DNA from 4 places in the Rhizobium sp. NPDC092011 genome. Region 4 is predicted to be linked to each of the others. Evidence: predicted binding sites of a transcription regulator. Region 4 holds the regulator's gene; each other region holds the start of a gene.

Region 1 (4,404 bases), on a different contig from region 4:
CATTCCGCGCTTCCACGACCCAAAAGAAGGCAGCATCTTCATCGACGGTCAGGACATTCGCCACATCACCAAGCAGTCGCTGCGCCAGCATCTCGCCTATGTCTCGCAGCAGCCGTACCTTTTCGAAGGCTCGATCCGCGACAATATTCGCTATGGCCGCCCGGACGCGACGAATGCCGAAATCGAAGAAGCTGCAAGGCACGCCTATGCCCATGACTTCATCATGGCGCAGCCACAGGGCTACGACACGCCGGTCGGCGAAAACGGCGTGACGCTTTCCGGCGGTCAGCGGCAGCGCCTGTCGATCGCCCGAGCCCTCGTACGCAATGCGCCCATCCTGCTGCTCGACGAAGCGACCTCGGCGCTCGATACGGAATCGGAAGCAGCCGTGCAGAAGGCGCTGGACGAAGCCATGAGCGGCCGCACGGTCGTCGTGATCGCCCACCGCCTGTCGACGGTCGTCCGGGCCGAGAAGATTGTCGTCATGCAGAACGGCCGCGTGGTCGAAGAGGGCAACCACGAGACGCTTGCAGAGGCCGACAATGGCCTTTACGCTCGTCTCAACAACCTTCAGCGGCCGGTCGCTTCCGGCAACTCCCGCAAATAGACGATAGAGACGATATGAGCGACGATGCGATGAAGCTGGTGGTGGTTGGCGCGGCGGGCCGCATGGGACAGGCTCTGATCCGGCTCATCCACGCCACTGATGGCGTAACCTTGCATGCTGCAGTCGCGCGTCCCGGCTCCGCCTTCATCGGCAAGGATGCCGGCGAGATCGCCGGGCTCGGCCCGATCGGCATTTCCGTGACCGACGATCCGCTCGCCGCGTTTCTCCATGCCGAAGGCGTCATCGACTTCACCACGCCGGCAACCAGCGTCACCTTTGCCGGCCTCGCCGCGCAGGCGCGCATCGTCCACATCATCGGCACGACCGGATGCTCGGGCGAGGACGAAGCCAAGTTCAAGGCAGCCGCGCGCCATGCCCGCATCGTCAAGTCAGGCAATATGGGCCTCGGCATCAATCTTTTGAGCGTGCTCGTCGAGCAGGCGGCCCGTGCGCTGCCGTCAAACGACTGGGATATCGAAGTGCTGGAGATGCATCATCGCCATAAGGTCGATGCACCCTCGGGGACGGCATTGCTGCTCGGCCAGTCTGCGGCCAAGGGCCGTGGCGTCGATCTCAACGACAATTCCGTACGGGTTCGCGATGGCCACACCGGCCCGCGCCCAACCGGCACGATCGGCTTTGCGACCCTGCGTGGCGGCGGCGTGGTCGGCGATCACTCGGTGATTTTCGCCAGCGAGAGCGAGCGGCTGACATTGTCGCACAATGCCGGCGACCGGTCGCTGTTTGCGCGCGGCGCGCTGCAAGCCGCACTCTGGGCGCGCGACAAGAAACCCGGCTTCTATTCCATGCTCGACGTTCTCGGGCTCGCGACACATTGATCCGATCCAGGAGCGGGTCGGCACGGAACTGCTGATCCGCTCCAGCCTTTTATTGTCTCGCAATTCCAACCGGAAAACCGCTACGCACTTTTCCTGGAATTGCTCTATCAAGGAGAAATATTATGAGCGGTACTCTCGTTCTCGTTCGCCATGGGCAGAGCGACTGGAATTTGAAGAATCTCTTTACCGGCTGGAAGGACCCCGATCTGACCGCGCTTGGCGTCGAGGAAGCCAAGACGGGCGGCAGGGCGCTGGCCGACTACGGCATCAAATACGATATCGCCTTCACCTCGGATCTCACCCGCGCCCAGCACACCCTGAAGATCATCCTCGATGAAATCGGCCAGCCCGGCCTCGAGACCATCAAGGATCAGGCTTTGAACGAGCGCGACTACGGCGATCTCTCCGGTCTCAACAAGGACGACGCCCGCGCCAAGTGGGGCGAAGAACAGGTCCACATCTGGCGCCGCTCCTACGACGTCCCACCGCCCGGCGGCGAAAGCCTGCGCGACACCGGCGCGCGCGTCTGGCCTTACTACCTGACGGAAATCCTGCCGCGCGTTCTCGCCGGCCAGAACGTCCTCGTCGCCGCCCACGGCAACTCGCTGCGCTCGCTCGTGATGGTTCTCGACCGCCTGAGCAAGGCACAGATCCTCGAGCTGAACCTCGCGACGGGCGTGCCGATGGTCTACAAGCTCAAGGCCGATTCCACCGTCGCCTCGAAGGAAGTCCTCGGCGACATGTCGGGCGCGCATTGAGCGCAATCTGTCAGGGCTAAAAAGCCCCCACCCTAGCCCTCTCCCCCTTTTGCGGGGGAGAGGGGACGATCTTTCCGAAGATTGCTTTGCAGCCTTAGTTTTCGACTGTAAACCGCACCCTGTCGGCGGCGAAGCGGGAAATCGAATATTGCACCGGGACATCGTCAAGATCCGCATTGAGCGCCTGGGAGACCAGAACGATAGCCCCCGGCGATAGTTGCAGATCGCTCAGGTCGCTTTCGTCGGCATGGGTCGCGGTGATCTCGGTGACGACGCGGACATAGTCCGGCACACCCAATTCCCGAAAAGCCTTCGTGATCGATCCGGTCGTCCGGTAGATCTCCGCGATATTGCCGAAGCGATCGGCCGGAAACCAGCTTGTGGCGCGCGACACCGGGCGATGATCCGCCTGGCCGAGCGTTTCGAGGCGCACAAGCTGGGTGCCGACATCGACCTTGAGCTGATGGGCCAACTCCACATTTGCCGGCTCTTCGCCTGCCGCAAGCAGGACGCTGCGGGTCTCGCGTACCTGATCGCCGATCCCCTGCGAGAAACGCGTGCGCTTGGAGATCGGGAAGCTCAGCCGCTCCTTGCGCTCGATCAGTGTGCCACGCCCCTGCACCGCCCGGACAATACCCTCCTGCGCCAGCGCACCAAGCGCGCTGCGGATCGTGTGGCGGTTGACGCCGAACTGCAGCGCCAGCGTCGTTTCCGGCGGCACCATGCCCGTTTCGTCAAAATCACCGTGGTTGATCGACGTGCGAATCCGGTCGGCGATCTGCCGCCAGAGCGCCACGCCCGTCTGTCTCTGTATCTTCTGCCCTGCCATTTCGCCCACTCGCCCTGTCACACGCTTGTCACGACTCACCAATAGATATAAACCTACATTGTATGGTTGTCTATATCAATAGACATTTAGAGGAAGACGCGATGAATTCAGCACAGAGGCAGGAAGCGGCCGCACAGGAGCGGAGGGAACGCAAGCGCGTTGCAGATCTTCTGGCGCAGGCAGAGCGTGACGAACTGGAAGCGGCGTGGGAGGCATTGCCGAGCAAGCCGACGGTGCAGCCAGTACGCGGACCGGAGACCGGGCTCGTCATGGTGCGCGGCCGCATCGGCGGCGGCGGCTCTCCCTTCAATCTAGGTGAGGTCACGGTGACCCGCGCCACCGTCCGGCTCGCATCGGGCACGATCGGCCATGCGCACGCGCTCGGCACGGATCGGGAAAAGGCTCGCCTCTCGGCCATCTTCGACGCGCTCTGGCAGCAGTCAGCCACCAAGGAATTCGTCGAGAAGGCTATCCTTCAGCCGGTCACCGAACGCATCGCCGAGTATGACCGCAAGCGCGCCCAAGAGACGGCTGCGACGCGCGTCGATTTCTTCACCATGGTTCGCGGAGAAGACTGATGAGCCTTACCCCCTCCACCTTCGGTAACGATGCATTGACGGGCGGATTCACCGACCCGGTTTTCGACGGGCAGAGCGTCTTCAAGTTGATGATGGATGCGATGGCCCGCCCCGGCACCTTGCAGACCATCTCGACCGAGGTCGCGCCTCCGGCGCCGCTCGGCATCGCCGCCGGCGCGATCGGGCTTACACTTTGCGATCACGACACGCCGGTCTGGCTCTCCACCAGCCTTGGACGGTCGAGCCTACCGGAATGGCTGAGCTTCCACACAGGGGCGCCGATTATCCAAGAACGGCTCGAAGCGGCCTTTGCTTTCATCGAGGCCGGCATGGCGCTGTCCTCCTTCAACCAGTTCGGCATCGGCACTCAGGAATATCCCGATCGCTCAACGACGATCATTCTTGAGATCGAAAGCCTCGAAGGTGGCAAGGATCTGGCGCTTTCCGGCCCGGGCATCAACGGCGTCAGCATGATCGCTCCCGTGGGCCTGCCGGACAGCTTCCTTCGCATCTGGAACGACAATCGCGCCCTCTTCCCGCGCGGTGCGGACCTCGTTCTGACCGCCGGCCGGCAATTCCTCTGCCTGCCGCGCACCACCAAGATCATCGCGACGGAGATGTGACATATGTATGTTGCCGTAAAGGGTGGCGAAGCCGCCATCGCCAATGCTCACCGGCTGCTGGCCGATCGTCGCCGCGGCGACCGTTCGCTGCCGGCGCTCGGCATCGACCAGATCGTCGAGCAGCTCGCACTCGGCGTCGATCGCGTCATGGCCGAAGCCTCGCTCTATGA
Region 2 (4,404 bases), on a different contig from region 4:
TGGAAGAATCCGAAGAATCCGATTTAATGTCCGTCGAGGAGCGCCACGCGACTTTGACCAGCGCGCTTGGCCCTGGAATCGGCCTTATACACGGCCGGATGAGCGGGCCGGAAAAAGACGCCGTGATGATGGCCTTCAAGAATGGTGATATCCGCCTGCTGGTGGCAACGACCGTCGTGGAAGTGGGTGTCGATGTGCCGGACGCCACCATCATGGTCATCGAACATGCCGAACGCTTCGGCCTGGCACAGCTTCATCAGTTGCGCGGACGCGTCGGACGTGGCGACGAGGCCTCCACCTGCATCCTTCTCTACAAGGGGCCGCTCGGAGAAACAGGACATGCCAGGCTGTCGATCATGCGCGATACGGAGGATGGCTTCCGCATCGCTGAAGAGGATTTGAAGCTGCGCGGAGAAGGTGAGCTTCTCGGCACGCGCCAGTCCGGCACACCGGGCTTCCGCATCGCAAGTCTCGAAGCCCATGCCGATCTGCTGGAAATCGCCCGCAAGGATGCCGCCTACATCATCGAACGCGATCCTGAACTGACCGGCGAGCGCGGCATGGCGATCCGAACCCTGCTCTACCTTTTCCGCCGCGACGAGGCGATCCGTTTCCTGCGGGCGGGATGAACGGACGGACGCGGCAGCCGCGTCCATCTCTGTTTCACGGTCTCACTTGGCGGCGAGGCCGGGAATGGTGACCTGGAACACCTGGAACATGGTATCGACGTCGGCCCCGCTCTCATCCTTGTAGGCAGCACCGACCTGGAAGCCATCCTGGGTGATGAAGTCGTTGTCGTTGGCGACGAACAGGAAGTAATCGTCCGGCAACTTCGGGTCCTGGACGCTGGCGAGCGACATGGCCTCCCACTTCTCAGAGAGGTTATTGCGGTCGTTCGGAGCGCCATTGTGAAGGCGGAAGCGGGTGAGATCAGCGCTATCGTTGATGTCGATGAACTGGCTAACCACAGCCGGCTTCACAGAGGGGTCGACGACACCTTTCGGAGCGACCGGCTTGTCGCTGTCGAACTTGCTACCGGCAATGTCCGTGGCGGCCGAGACATCGACGATATCGATGCTGCGGTAGAGCGATTTTTCGCCCTTCTGGCCATAACCATTGCCGCTGTCGCGCACGAGCATCAGGAAGCTCGTCGGCGAGAGCGCGACGATTTCGCTCTGGGCGGCGACGGCCGTCTTACCCTTGTCATTGGTGAAGACCGGCAAAGGTACGACATATTCGTGCACCAGCTTCAGATGATCGAGGTCTGCAGCGTCATAAACCAGAGCGCGGGTGTTCTGCCGAGTCGCGCTGGAATCGCCACCGTCCTGTCTTGTCGCCGACTGGAGCACGGCAATTAGAAATTTGCCGTCCGGGGTCAAAGACATGCCCTCAAAGCCCTGGTTGTTCTGGCGTCCGCTGATTGGATCTTTCGGATCGGGGGCAGCTTCACCTGGGCCGGGATTGTTCGAAGAGAAGTTCACGGCGCCGTTGCGCATCGGCAGAAACGCGGCGGGCGGCGGCGTCGCCGACAGCATCCGGCCATCGGCCGAGAAGCGATAGATGTAGGGACCGTATTCGTCGCTGATGAACATCGAGCCATCAGGCAACCGGGCGATGGCTTCGTTGTCGAGCGAGATCTTGCCGTTCGGTGCCTGCGGCATCAGCGGCATGGCGCCTTCCGGATTGCGGACGCCATTTGCCGGATCGAGGCCGGTGGTTTCCGTCCCCTTGTTGTCTTTCAACAGCAGCGTGTCTGCAAGCCTGGCAGCGACACCCGACTGCTCCTTGCCTGCCGGCGGTGTGGCACCGGGAGCGACAGGCGTCAGGACGATGTCGATCGTGTTGAGGCGGGCACGATAGTCGGTCGTACCGGCAACATTGTAACCCCGGTCCGGCAGCAGCCAGAGCGATCCTTTGTAGGTGCCGTCTGCATTGCGGGTCCAGCCCTTGGTGTCGATCGACATACCGGAACCCGAGCCGAAGGTCTCACCAAACTTGTCGCGCTGATTGGCCGGAATGCGCCCGATGGCGACGCGACCTTTGTTGACGAGCGTCGCGCCCTGAACGGTTATGGCCGTATCGGCAAGTGCCGCCACAGGGGCTACAAACACGAATGTGGCGAGCGCAGCCGATAGCAATCGCAGGCTCTTCGAACGCATATGTTTCAAGATAATATCCTCCTGATGAAAACCAGTCTGGAAACAACGGCGTCCATCTCCGACCTCGCCGCGCGCTGCCTGGAGGAGCAAATGCCCGGTGTCGAAGCCCCGAGCCCTCAATGGATGAGATAAATCCGGCTGCCTGTCCCTGACGACGATCTAAGGCGTCAACATGATAGGCAAATGACAGCGCACGCTGCACGCGAAGATCGCCGAAGACCTACAGGATGAAGATATGCTCTAAGTCAGAGACTTCATTGGAACGGGCGTCGGCAGGCTTTTGGCCGCAGTCAGCTGTTCCTTGTATTCGGGCGAGACAAGGCCGCCCGAGATCAAAAGCTTCGCGCCGTCTTCGGGGCTCATATCGAGAATGGTGATCTTTTCGCGCGGCACGAAAATCAGAAAACCCGCCGTTGGCACGGGAGTCGGCGGCAGGAAAACCGCCACCATATCCTGGCCCATGGCATTGAATTTCGAGGCTATCTCGCCCTTGGCATCCGTCGAGATGAATACCATCGACCATAGGCCGGGGCTCGGATATTCGATAAGCCCGACCTTCTTGAAGGAGGTCCCTTGCTCCTTCAAGACGGTTTCGAAGATCTGCTTGACGCTCTTGTAGATCGTCCGGACAAGAGGCACACGATTGACGATCGACTCTCCGAAGCGAACGATGCTCTGGCCGATCAGGTTCTTGGCGAGGAAGCCGACCATCGTGATGAAGATCATCGCGATTACCAGCCCAGTGCCGGGAACGGCGAAGTTCAGATAGCTCTCCGGGTCGTAGCGCGCAGGAATATAGGGCCGCACCCAGCTATCTGCCCAATGAACGACGGACCATGTGAGCCAGAGCGTGATGGCTATGGGAGCGCAGATGATAAGGCCGGCCAGGAAGTTGTTTCTGATCCGCGTCGTTACGGATACCTTGATGAGTTTCTCAGTCATTCGCCGCTCGAAAACTCCGTTCAGCCGCCTATCGCTATCGGGCAAATCCTCCCCACCTCTCCCTTAAGAAGCGTGCCAGAAATCCAAGCGGCATACAACCCGGCAGTCACGCCGCCGAGCCGGACAGAGACGCGGCTCACGACGACGTGATGCCGGATGACGGCAATCGCAGACGCCTATTCCACCGTTACCGACTTGGCGAGATTTCGCGGCTGGTCGACGTCGGTGCCCATGAAGACAGCGGTGTGATAGGCAAGCAGCTGAATCGGCAGCGAGAAAATGATCGGGGAGATAATCTCGTCCACCATGGGCAGAACGATGGTCGCCATCGTCGGCAGCGTCGAGGCAGCGGCTCCCTTTTCGTCGGTAATAAAGATGATCCGGCCGCCGCGCGCCGCCACTTCCTGCATGTTGGAGACCGTCTTGTCGAAGAAGCGGTCATGGGGAGCGATCACGATAACCGGCATGTTCTCGTCGATCAGCGCGATCGGTCCATGCTTGAGCTCGCCGGCGGCATAACCCTCGGCATGGATATAGGAGATTTCCTTCAGCTTCAGGGCGCCCTCCAGGGCGAGTGGGAAGCTGGTGCCGCGGCCGAGATAAAGCACATCCTTGAACTTCGAAATCTCGCGCGACAGGCTTTCCATCTGCGGCTGGATGAGGTTCAGGACATTGGCCATGATGCGCGGCATCTCGATGAGATGATGCACCAGCTCTTTCTCGCTCTCAGCGCTGATGGTGCCGCGAGCGACGCCAGCTCCGATCGCCAGAGATGCCAGGACCGCCAGTTGGCAGGTGAAGGCCTTCGTCGAGGCAACCCCGATTTCCGGGCCGGCCATGATCGGGAATACCGCGTCGGATTCGCGCGCGATGGTCGACTCCTTGACGTTGACGACGGCGCCGATCTTCAGGCCATGGTCGCGGCAATAGCGCAGCGAAGCCAGAGTATCAGCCGTCTCGCCGGACTGTGAAATGAACAGCGCAGCCTGCGACGGCTGTAACGGCATTTCGCGATAACGGAATTCCGAGGCGACATCGATTTCGACGGGAAGGCGCGCATAGCGCTCGAACCAGTATTTACCGATCAAGCCGGCGAGATAGGCGGTGCCGCAGGCCGATATCGCCAGACCAGATACCTTGCCAAAGTCGATGGCCGAAACGCCTGGATGCACGCGATGGCTGGCGAAATCGACATAGTGGCTCAGCGCATGGGAGATGACCTCCGGCTGCTCGTAGATTTCCTTTTCCATGAAGTGGCGGTGGTTGCCCTTGTCCACGACATAGGCTGTCGCCTGGGAAATCT
Region 3 (4,404 bases), on a different contig from region 4:
GCGAAGCCGGCAAGGGGTTTGCGGTCGTCGCCCAGGAGGTGCGCGAACTCGCCCAGCGCTCCGCCAAAGCAGCCAAGGAGATCAAGGCTTTGATTTCGACTTCGGGCCAGCAGGTCGACAGCGGCGTCAATCTAGTCACCAGAACAGGGCAATCGCTCCAGCAGATCGTGCGCGAGGTGGAGGAAATCGACGGCAATGTCCGCGCCATCGTCGAAGCCGCACGCGAGCAGGCGACCGGGTTGCAGGAGATCAACACCGCCGTCAACACCATCGATCAGGGAACACAGCAGAATGCCGCGATGGTGGAGGAATCCACGGCCGCTAGCTACAGCCTGGCAAAGGAAGTGACCGCCTTGAACGAGTTGCTTGGGCAGTTCGCCCTTCAGACAGGCCGCAGCCAGGCTCGGCCTGCTGCTGTTACGGAGCAGTCGAGCCCTGCTGCTTCGCCGGCCCGCTCCCTGAGAGCAAGGATCACCGGAGCCTTCTCGGGCTCCAGTGCGGCGACCGCGGCTGCCGCATCGTGGGAAGAATTTTGATGCTGCGCATCCGGCGCGCTCAATAGAGCATTGATATAGTTTACTATTCTGGATCGCGACCAATTGGTCGCGATCTTTTTTTGTGAAACCGGAGGAATCCGGTTTTTATCGCTCACTTCAGGAGCTGCATGGCCCAATAGGAAAGGGCAGAAATGCCGGCAGCGGCCGGAAGCGTGATAATCCAGGCGATGACGATATTGCCGGCAATGCCCCAGCGGACGGCCGATACGCGTCTCGCCGCGCCAACGCCGATGATGGCGCCGGTAATCGTATGGGTGGTGGATACCGGTATGCCAAGCCAGGTCGCGGCAAAGAGCGTCAGCGCGCCACCGGTCTCCGCGCAGAAGCCTTGCATCGGGTTGAGGCGGGTGATCTTCGAGCCCATCGTGTGCACGATCCGCCATCCGCCAAACAGCGTGCCGAGGGCCATGGCCGTCTGGCAGGAAAGCACGACCCATAGAGGCACATGGAAGGAACTGCCGCCATATCCTTGAGAATAAAGGAGAATAGCGATGATGCCCATGGTCTTCTGCGCATCGTTGCCGCCGTGTCCGAGCGAATAGAGCGACGCGGAGAAGAATTGCAAAATACGGAACGTGCTGTCGACGGCAAAGGGTGTCTGCCGCACGAACAGCCACGTCACCATCAGGACCAGAAAAAGCGCCAGCACAAATCCGATCAGCGGGGACATCACGATCGCGCCGGCTGTCTTGAAGACACCGAGCCAGACGATCGAGCTTACGCCGACCTTGGCGAGACCGGCGCCGATCAACCCGCCGACCAGCGCATGTGACGAGCTGGAGGGGATGCCGAATATCCAGGTGACGATGTTCCAGACGATCGCCCCCAGCAACGCGGCAAAGATGACCGAAGCATCGACGATGCTGGGATCGATGATGCCTGTTCCGAGTGTTTCAGCTACGTGCAGCCCGAAGAACATGAAGGCAATGAAGTTGAAAAACGCCGCCCACAGCACAGCATATTGCGGCCGCAGGACGCGGGTCGACACGATGGTGGCGATGGAATTCGCCGCATCGTGAAGCCCGTTCAGAAAGTCAAAGAACAAGGCGGTGGCGATGATCCCCACCAGCAAGGGAAAGGCGAGGGTGGCCTCCATCAGACGCTCTCGAGCACGATGCCGTTGATCTCGTTGGCGACGTCCTCGAAGCGGTCGACCACCTTTTCCAGTTCGCCGTAGATCTCGCTGCCGATGATAAAGGCCATAGCATTGGAGGCGCCGTAATTGCGGAACAGATCCTTCAGCCCCTGGTCATGGAGTTCGTCGGCGCGGCCTTCCACCTTGACGATCTCTTCCGTGAGGTTGGCCAGTCTTGAGGCATTCGGCCCGATGCGATCGAGGAGGGGAACGGCCTCGGCGACCAGATGGGCTGCCTTGACGATCACTTCGCCCATCTGCTGCATGCCGGGGTCGAAACTCTTCTGCTCGAAAAGCCGTATGGTTTTCACGGTCTTGTGCATCATGTCGATGGCGTCATCCATGGACATGATGAGGTCCTTGATGTCGCCGCGGTCGAAAGGCGTGATGAAGCTCCGGCGCACGGCAAGCAGCACGTCGCGCGTGATGCCGTCTGCCTGATTTTCGAGCTCGACGATCCGTCGACCTTTCGCGTCGATGTCCTTGCCGGCCAAAAGTTCGTTCAGGGCTTCAGCGGCGCCGACGATCGTGCGCGAGTGCTGCGCGAAGAGATCGAAAAAGCGATCCTCGCGCGGCATGAGTTTGCGAAACCAGCCTAACATCAAAGCTCCATGCATTCATTGTCATGAAACCGTCATAATTGACGGAGCGCGGCTTGGAAAGCCGCGTGCTCGCGATGTTCTGTGGGTATAGCGAAGGTCTTTTCCGTCTATCAATCGCGCAGAAGGGGCAATAGCTGATCCCCCTGTCGCCTGATTTCCGTGAGATAGGGCGTATCCGAGAGGACGAAATGCGTGATACCCAGTTCGCGGTATTTGCGCAGGGAGCCGGCAACCTCTTCTGCGGATCCGACCAGCCACGTCGTTCCGGCCCCGCCGCCGCCGAATTTGCCTGGTGCGGTGTAGAGATTGTCGTCGAGCACATCGCCGCGTGCATTGAGATCGAACAGGCGTCTCTGACCGACGGCTATCGACTGGCGATGGTCGTGCCAGCCTGCTCCATTGTCCTCGGCCATTCTTGCGACTTTTGCTTCTGCATCTGCCCATGCCCGTGCGCTGGTTTCGCGTACGAGCGTGGTGATGCGCAAGCCGAATTCGAGTGGAGCGAGATCGCGATCCAGCGCCTTGCTTAGAGACGTCAAGCGCTCGATCCGCTCCCCGATATCATCAAGCGGCTCGCCCCAGAAGAGCTGGACGTCGGCCTCGGTGGCGGCGACGCTCTCCGCAGCTTGCGAAGCGCCGCCGAAATAGAGCTTGGGGTGTCGGCGCTCGCCGCGAGCCTGGATCCGAGGCGCCGCCGTCGATTGAGCAACGCGGAAATGTTCGCCTTCATAGGTAACGCTTTCCTCGGTCCAGAGCCTGCGAACCAGTCGCATGAATTCCCGGGTACGGTCGTACCGATGCGCCTGATCGCCCTCGCTGTCACCATAAGCGGATAGATTGTCCTTGCCCGATACGATGTTGACCCGCACCCGGCCGCCGCTCAACTGATCCAGGGTGGCAGCCGCGGATGCGAATTGTGCGGGCCGCCAGTAACCTGGGCGGATGGCGATCAATGGCTCGAAGCTCGTCGTCCTGGCGGCAAGGGCAGCGGCAACGGTGAAGGTATCAGGCCGTCCCCAACCCGTGCCGATCAGGGCGCCTTTCCACCCATGCTCTTCCAGCGCTCTGGCATGGCTCGTCAGTGTCTCCAGGCTATTGTGATTTTCGACGGCGGAATCGCCGCGATGGCCGGGTTTCGTGTCGTTGGGAATGTACCAGAGGAATTCGCTGCTCATGACCATGCCTGCCTGCATTGGATGGGAAATTCCCGCCGCGACCGAGATTGGCGACGCCTGTGCGTCCTGCGCTCAGAGTTTCCCCTTCCAGGGAACGAGAACTGCCTCGAGAATGCGGATTGCCGCTGTGAAGGCAAAGGCGCAGATCGCGATGATGCCGATGCCGACGAAGACGACGTCGGTTGCCAGGAATTGCGATGCCGACATGATCATGAAGCCGATGCCGCGGGTTGAGGCGATGAGTTCGGCTGCGACCAACGTTCCCCAGCCGATCCCGAACGCAATCCTCACGCCGGTCAGGATTTCCGGCAAGGCCGAAGGCAGGACGGTGGAAAGGAAGAGCTGCAGCCGGCTTGCGCCAAGCGAACGCGCCGCATTGACACGCTCAAGAGGTAGCGAGCGGACGCCCGCCTGAGCGGACAGGCAGATAGGCGCAAACATGGCGAGCACCAGGAGCGTGATCTTCGAGGTTTCACCAATGCCGAGCCAGATGATCATCAGCGGCAGGTACGAAAGCGGAGGCAGCGGCCAGTAGAATTCGATGGGCGTGTCGAGAATTCCCTTTGCCCAACGACTGAGGCCCATCAACAGGCCGACGGGAATACCGACCACGATTGCGATCGCTGCGGCAACGACGATGCGAAACAGACTGGCGACTATGTGTTCTGAGAGCGAGGCGCCGGCATAACCGTCGCGATAGACGACACCGATTTGCGTCAAGACTTCATCGGGTCTTGGTAGAAAGAGGTGGGAAACCAGGCCAAGTTTCGAGACCAGCCACCACAGACCGAGGAAGGCGGCCCCGGTTGCGAAGCTGATGGCGATCGTCGGCTTGGAGCCGACGCCGAAGCCCGGCATGCGAACAAGCTTAGCCTTTGCTTCCGGCGAACGGGCGATAACGGGACGCGTTCCAGAAATGTCGGTCATGCCGCGCT
Region 4 (4,404 bases):
ACGCTCGGCGCTGCGGGCGGTGCCGCCGTCGATCCGCAGCGCAGCGCTTGGGCTCGGCGCGTCGCGCATGCAGATGGTCTTCCACCATGTCCTACCGCTTGCCATGCCTGGCATCCTGACGGGCACGATCCTCGGATTGGCGCATGCGCTCGGCGAGACGGCGCCGCTGCTCTTGATCGGCATGGTCGCGTTCGTCGCCAATTATCCCGCTTCGCCGCTCGATCCTTCGACGGCGCTGCCGGTGCAGATCTACATGTGGGCGAGCGAGGCGGAGCGTGCCTTCGTCGAAAGGACCTCTGGGGCCATTATCGTCCTGCTCTTTTTCCTCGTTGCGATGAATATCGGCGCAATTCTGCTGCGCCGCCGCTTCGAGCGGCGCTGGTAGGGGAGGAGCGCAAAATGAACATGATGACGGAAGCCGGAAGCGAAAGAGCATTGGCCAAGAAGATGATGACGATCCCTTACAAGATGATCGGCCAGGACGTTTCGGTCTTCTATGGCGAAAAGCGTGCGCTCTTCGACGTCAATCTGAATATTCGCGCCAATACGGTCACGGCTTTGATCGGCCCGTCCGGCTGCGGCAAGTCCACCTTCCTGCGTTGCCTCAACCGCATGAACGATACGATCGAGACATGCCGCATCACCGGCAAGATCACGCTCGACGATCAGGATGTCTACGATAACAGCATCGACGTAGTGGAGCTGCGCGCGCGCGTCGGCATGGTTTTCCAGAAGCCCAATCCGTTTCCGAAATCGATCTACGAGAACGTCGCCTATGGCCCGCGCATCCACGGCCTGCATCGGTCCAAGGCCGATCTCGAGCACATCGTCGAAACCAGCCTGCAGAAGGCCGGTCTCTGGGGCGAGGTGAAGGATCGGCTGCACGATGCAGGCACGAGCCTCTCTGGCGGACAGCAGCAGCGCCTGTGCATCGCGCGCGCGGTTGCCGTCAGCCCGGAAGTGATCCTGATGGACGAACCCTGCTCGGCGCTGGATCCGATTGCAACGGCAAAGGTCGAAGACCTCATCCACGAGCTGCGGGAGAATTTTACCATCGTCATCGTGACGCATTCCATGCAGCAGGCAGCCCGCGTTTCGCAACGCACCGCAATGTTCCATCTCGGCCATCTGGTCGAGGAGAACGACACCGATAAGATGTTCACCAATCCCGACGATTTCCGCACGCAGGATTACATCATGGGCCGTTTTGGTTGATGATGTCAGGCGCGCGGCTCCCTTCACACAGTTCACCTTGAGGATAGAAAAATGGTCTCCACTCACATTCTCTCTGCCTATGACGAAGACCTGAAGTTCCTGACGCGCCGCATTGCCGAAATGGGCGGTCTGGCCGAACAGATGGTCAGCGACAGCGTTCGCGCATTGGTTCATAGCGATGCCGCTCTCGCACAGAAGGTCATCTCCGACGACGTCGTTCTCGACCATGCCGAGCGCGAAGTCGGCGACAAGGCGATCGTCACCATCGCACGTCGTCAGCCGATGGCGGCTGACCTGCGTGAGATCATGGGTTCCATCCGCATCGCCTCCGATCTGGAGCGCGTCGGCGATCTTGGCAAAAACACTGCAAAGCGCGTCATCGCCGTGCAGGGCACCGGCGTTCCGCGCCGCCTTGCTCGCGGTATCGAACATCTTTCCGAACTGGCGCTCGGCCAGCTCAAGGAAGTGCTCGACGTCTACGCCACCCGCTCGCCGGACAAGGCCGTCTCGATCCGCGAACGCGACGAGGAAATCGACGCGATGTATACCTCGCTCTTCCGCGAGATGCTGACCTACATGATGGAAGATCCGCGCAACATCACCACCTGCACGCATCTTCTTTTCTGCGCCAAGAACATCGAGCGCATCGGCGACCATGCCACCAACATTGCCGAGACGATCTATTACATGGCGACCGGTGCTCAGCCCGAGGGCGAGCGTCCGAAAGACGATACCGCCAACACCGTCGGCGCGGTGACGGAATAATCTGGAAGCGAAGACAAGGAGACCAAAGGCGCATGGTTCCAAGAGTTGCTGTTGTAGAAGACGAGGAAGCGCTGAGCGTTCTGCTGCGCTACAATCTCGAGGCCGAAGGCTTCGAGGTCGACACGATCCTCAGAGGCGATGAAGCCGAGTTGCGTCTCCAGGAGCGCATCCCCGATCTTCTGATCCTAGACTGGATGCTCCCCGGCGTGTCCGGTATCGAGCTCTGCCGCCGGCTGCGCATGCGGCCGGAGACGGAGCGCCTGCCGATCATCATGCTGACGGCCCGCGGCGAGGAAAGCGAGCGCGTGCGTGGCCTTTCGACCGGCGCGGACGATTACGTCGTCAAGCCGTTCTCGACGCCGGAGCTGATGGCTCGCGTCAAGGCGATGCTGCGGCGAGCCCGCCCGGAGGTTCTCTCCACGGTGCTGCGTTGCGGCGATATCGAGCTGGATCGCGAAACCCATCGCGTTCATCGCAAGAGCCGTGAAGTGCGGCTGGGTCCGACGGAATTCCGCCTGCTGGAATTCCTGATGTCCTCGCCGGGCCGCGTCTTCTCGCGCTCGCAGCTGCTAGACGGCGTATGGGGGCACGATATCTATGTCGACGAACGCACCGTTGACGTTCATGTCGGCCGCCTGCGCAAGGCGCTGAACTTCTCCAATATGCAGGATGTCATCCGTACCGTTCGCGGCGCGGGCTATTCCATGGAGGCCTGAGCGGCACATCCTTGTGTTGGGGGCGCTCAGGCATCAACATAGCGGCGGAAACAGAAAACGGGCCTCGAGGGGCCCGTTTCTTTGTCTGAATGCTTGGATCGTCGCTCGGTATTTTTGTTTTACGCAATTCCGGACGGAAAACCGCTTCGCACTTTTCCTGCAATTGCTTAACCGTTGTTCCGCCGACGCTCATTCACCGGCTGATACGCCATGCGCTGATGGTAGGTGCAGTATGGTGAGGAATCCGGGCTGTCGTTGCCGCAGAAGTGGAAATCGTCCTTCAGCGGGTCGCCGACGGGCCACTTGCAGGTGCGTTCCGTCAGCTCCGTCAGGCCGAGGCGACGAGAGATCGGAACGACGACGTTCGAAGCCGGACGATAGGTAATCTCGTTGACCGCATCGACCTCGATCTCTTCCTTCAGCATGGTTGCGCCCTGCTGGCGGGTAACCGTGCGGGTTGCGACACGCGAAGTGTAAGCCGGGGCCCGCGGCGCCGAGGCGCTGCGCTTCGGCGTGCGAGCAGCCGTCGCCGTGCCACCCGCCTTCGCTCGGCCGGGAAGGTTCAGGCGATGCACCTTGCCGATGACGGCATTACGGCTCACGCCACCCAGTTGCGCCGCGATCTGGCTGGCGCTCAACCCTTCGGACCATAGCTTTTTCAGCTTCTCGACGCGTTCGTCTGTCCAGTTCATGCCCTGTCTCCGCTGTCGCGTTTCCGGTGGCAGAATCCTTCACCATTGCCTCGAATGGGAACGAGGCACGAAACGCTTTAAAATTGTGGTGACTAGTTCCGCCGCATGCAGTCTAGCAATTGGTTTTTAACCTAGTGTGAGGCTGACTCCGTGACAAGAGTCGCGCGAATCTTGAGGAATCGATTTCGGGGTTTTCCCCAACTTGCTGCCCCGGCGTGGCATTTCTGCAATACGCGGTGGCGAACGTAATCCTTTTGCGCTGAAGCGTTTTCTCGCACTTGCTAAATCGCCAGTTTTGTTGACATCGCGGTGCAAAACATCAATAGTGCCTGGGCCGCCGCAAGGCGGCATTTTTGATTTTTTCGGACCCGTTTCATCAAGCGGAAGCGATTGGTCCTTAAAGTTGTGATCGAGGAGATATGGCCATGGCCGAGACCGCGCCGCTTTATGACACCTACATGCGTGCTCCGCTGCGGTTCGAGCGAGGCGAGGGCGTGTGGCTGGTCACGGAAAGCGGTGAGCGCTATCTCGACTTTGCAGCCGGCGTCGCCGTCAATTCCCTCGGCCACGCGCATCCGCATCTGGTGGCGGAATTGAAGGCGCAGGCGGACAAGGTCTGGCACCTGTCGAACCTCTATGAAGTGCCCGGTCAGGAAAAGCTGTCGAAGCGGCTGACGGAAGTCACCTTCGCCGACAAGGTGTTCTTCACCAATTCGGGCGCCGAGGCGCTGGAATGCGCCATCAAGACGGCGCGGCGCTATCACTTCGCCAAGGGGCATCCGGAGAAGTTCCACGTCATCACCTTTGAGGGCGCCTTCCACGGTCGCACCATCGCGACGATCGCGGCCGGTGGCCAGGAAAAATATATCGAAGGTTTCGGCCCGAAGGCTCCGGGCTTCGATCAGGTGCCGTTCGGCGATCTCGATGCCGTTCGCGCAGCCATCACCGATGCGACGGCCGCGATCCTGATCGAGCCGGTGCAGGGCGAGGGCGGTATCCGCCCGGCGACCAATGAA

What was found. Region 4 encodes PhoB, which activates phosphate uptake and scavenging genes when phosphate is short. Its sites were predicted from a motif close to TGTCATNNANCTGTCAT; they were not measured.
Region 1: a site for PhoB is predicted at 3,049-3,065, ahead of phnF (phosphonate metabolism transcriptional regulator PhnF). Genes of this name have one in related genera too.
Region 2: a site for PhoB is predicted at 2,332-2,348, ahead of ACIQJ2_RS14110 (esterase-like activity of phytase family protein). Genes of this name have one in related genera too.
Region 3: a site for PhoB is predicted at 2,314-2,330, ahead of ACIQJ2_RS06845 (DUF47 family protein). Genes of this name have one in related genera too.

Annotation. Positions count from the first base shown of each region.
Region 1 is NZ_JBIVSO010000009.1:51,517-55,920, reverse strand. It holds gene ACIQJ2_RS27355 (ABC transporter ATP-binding protein) at 1-607, shown strand, start outside; gene dapB (4-hydroxy-tetrahydrodipicolinate reductase) at 622-1,446, shown strand; gene ACIQJ2_RS27345 (2,3-bisphosphoglycerate-dependent phosphoglycerate mutase) at 1,569-2,204, shown strand; gene phnF (phosphonate metabolism transcriptional regulator PhnF) at 2,299-3,033, opposite strand; gene phnG (phosphonate C-P lyase system protein PhnG) at 3,135-3,611, shown strand; gene phnH (phosphonate C-P lyase system protein PhnH) at 3,611-4,234, shown strand; gene ACIQJ2_RS27325 (carbon-phosphorus lyase complex subunit PhnI) at 4,238-4,404, shown strand, end outside.
Region 2 is NZ_JBIVSO010000002.1:1,182,484-1,186,887, forward strand. It holds gene recG (ATP-dependent DNA helicase RecG) at 1-629, shown strand, start outside; gene ACIQJ2_RS14110 (esterase-like activity of phytase family protein) at 672-2,159, opposite strand; gene ACIQJ2_RS14115 (DUF502 domain-containing protein) at 2,400-3,101, opposite strand; gene glmS (glutamine--fructose-6-phosphate transaminase (isomerizing)) at 3,278-4,404, opposite strand, start outside.
Region 3 is NZ_JBIVSO010000001.1:1,493,717-1,498,120, forward strand. It holds gene ACIQJ2_RS06835 (methyl-accepting chemotaxis protein) at 1-536, shown strand, start outside; gene ACIQJ2_RS06840 (inorganic phosphate transporter) at 649-1,653, opposite strand; gene ACIQJ2_RS06845 (DUF47 family protein) at 1,653-2,294, opposite strand; gene ACIQJ2_RS06850 (LLM class flavin-dependent oxidoreductase) at 2,405-3,475, opposite strand; gene ACIQJ2_RS06855 (ABC transporter permease subunit) at 3,542-4,396, opposite strand; gene ACIQJ2_RS06860 (taurine ABC transporter ATP-binding protein) at 4,393-4,404, opposite strand, start outside.
Region 4 is NZ_JBIVSO010000006.1:191,783-196,186, forward strand. It holds gene pstA (phosphate ABC transporter permease PstA) at 1-385, shown strand, start outside; gene pstB (phosphate ABC transporter ATP-binding protein PstB) at 400-1,215, shown strand; gene phoU (phosphate signaling complex protein PhoU) at 1,267-1,980, shown strand; gene phoB (phosphate regulon transcriptional regulator PhoB) at 2,013-2,696, shown strand; gene ACIQJ2_RS23755 (GcrA family cell cycle regulator) at 2,864-3,388, opposite strand; gene ACIQJ2_RS23760 (aspartate aminotransferase family protein) at 3,814-4,404, shown strand, end outside.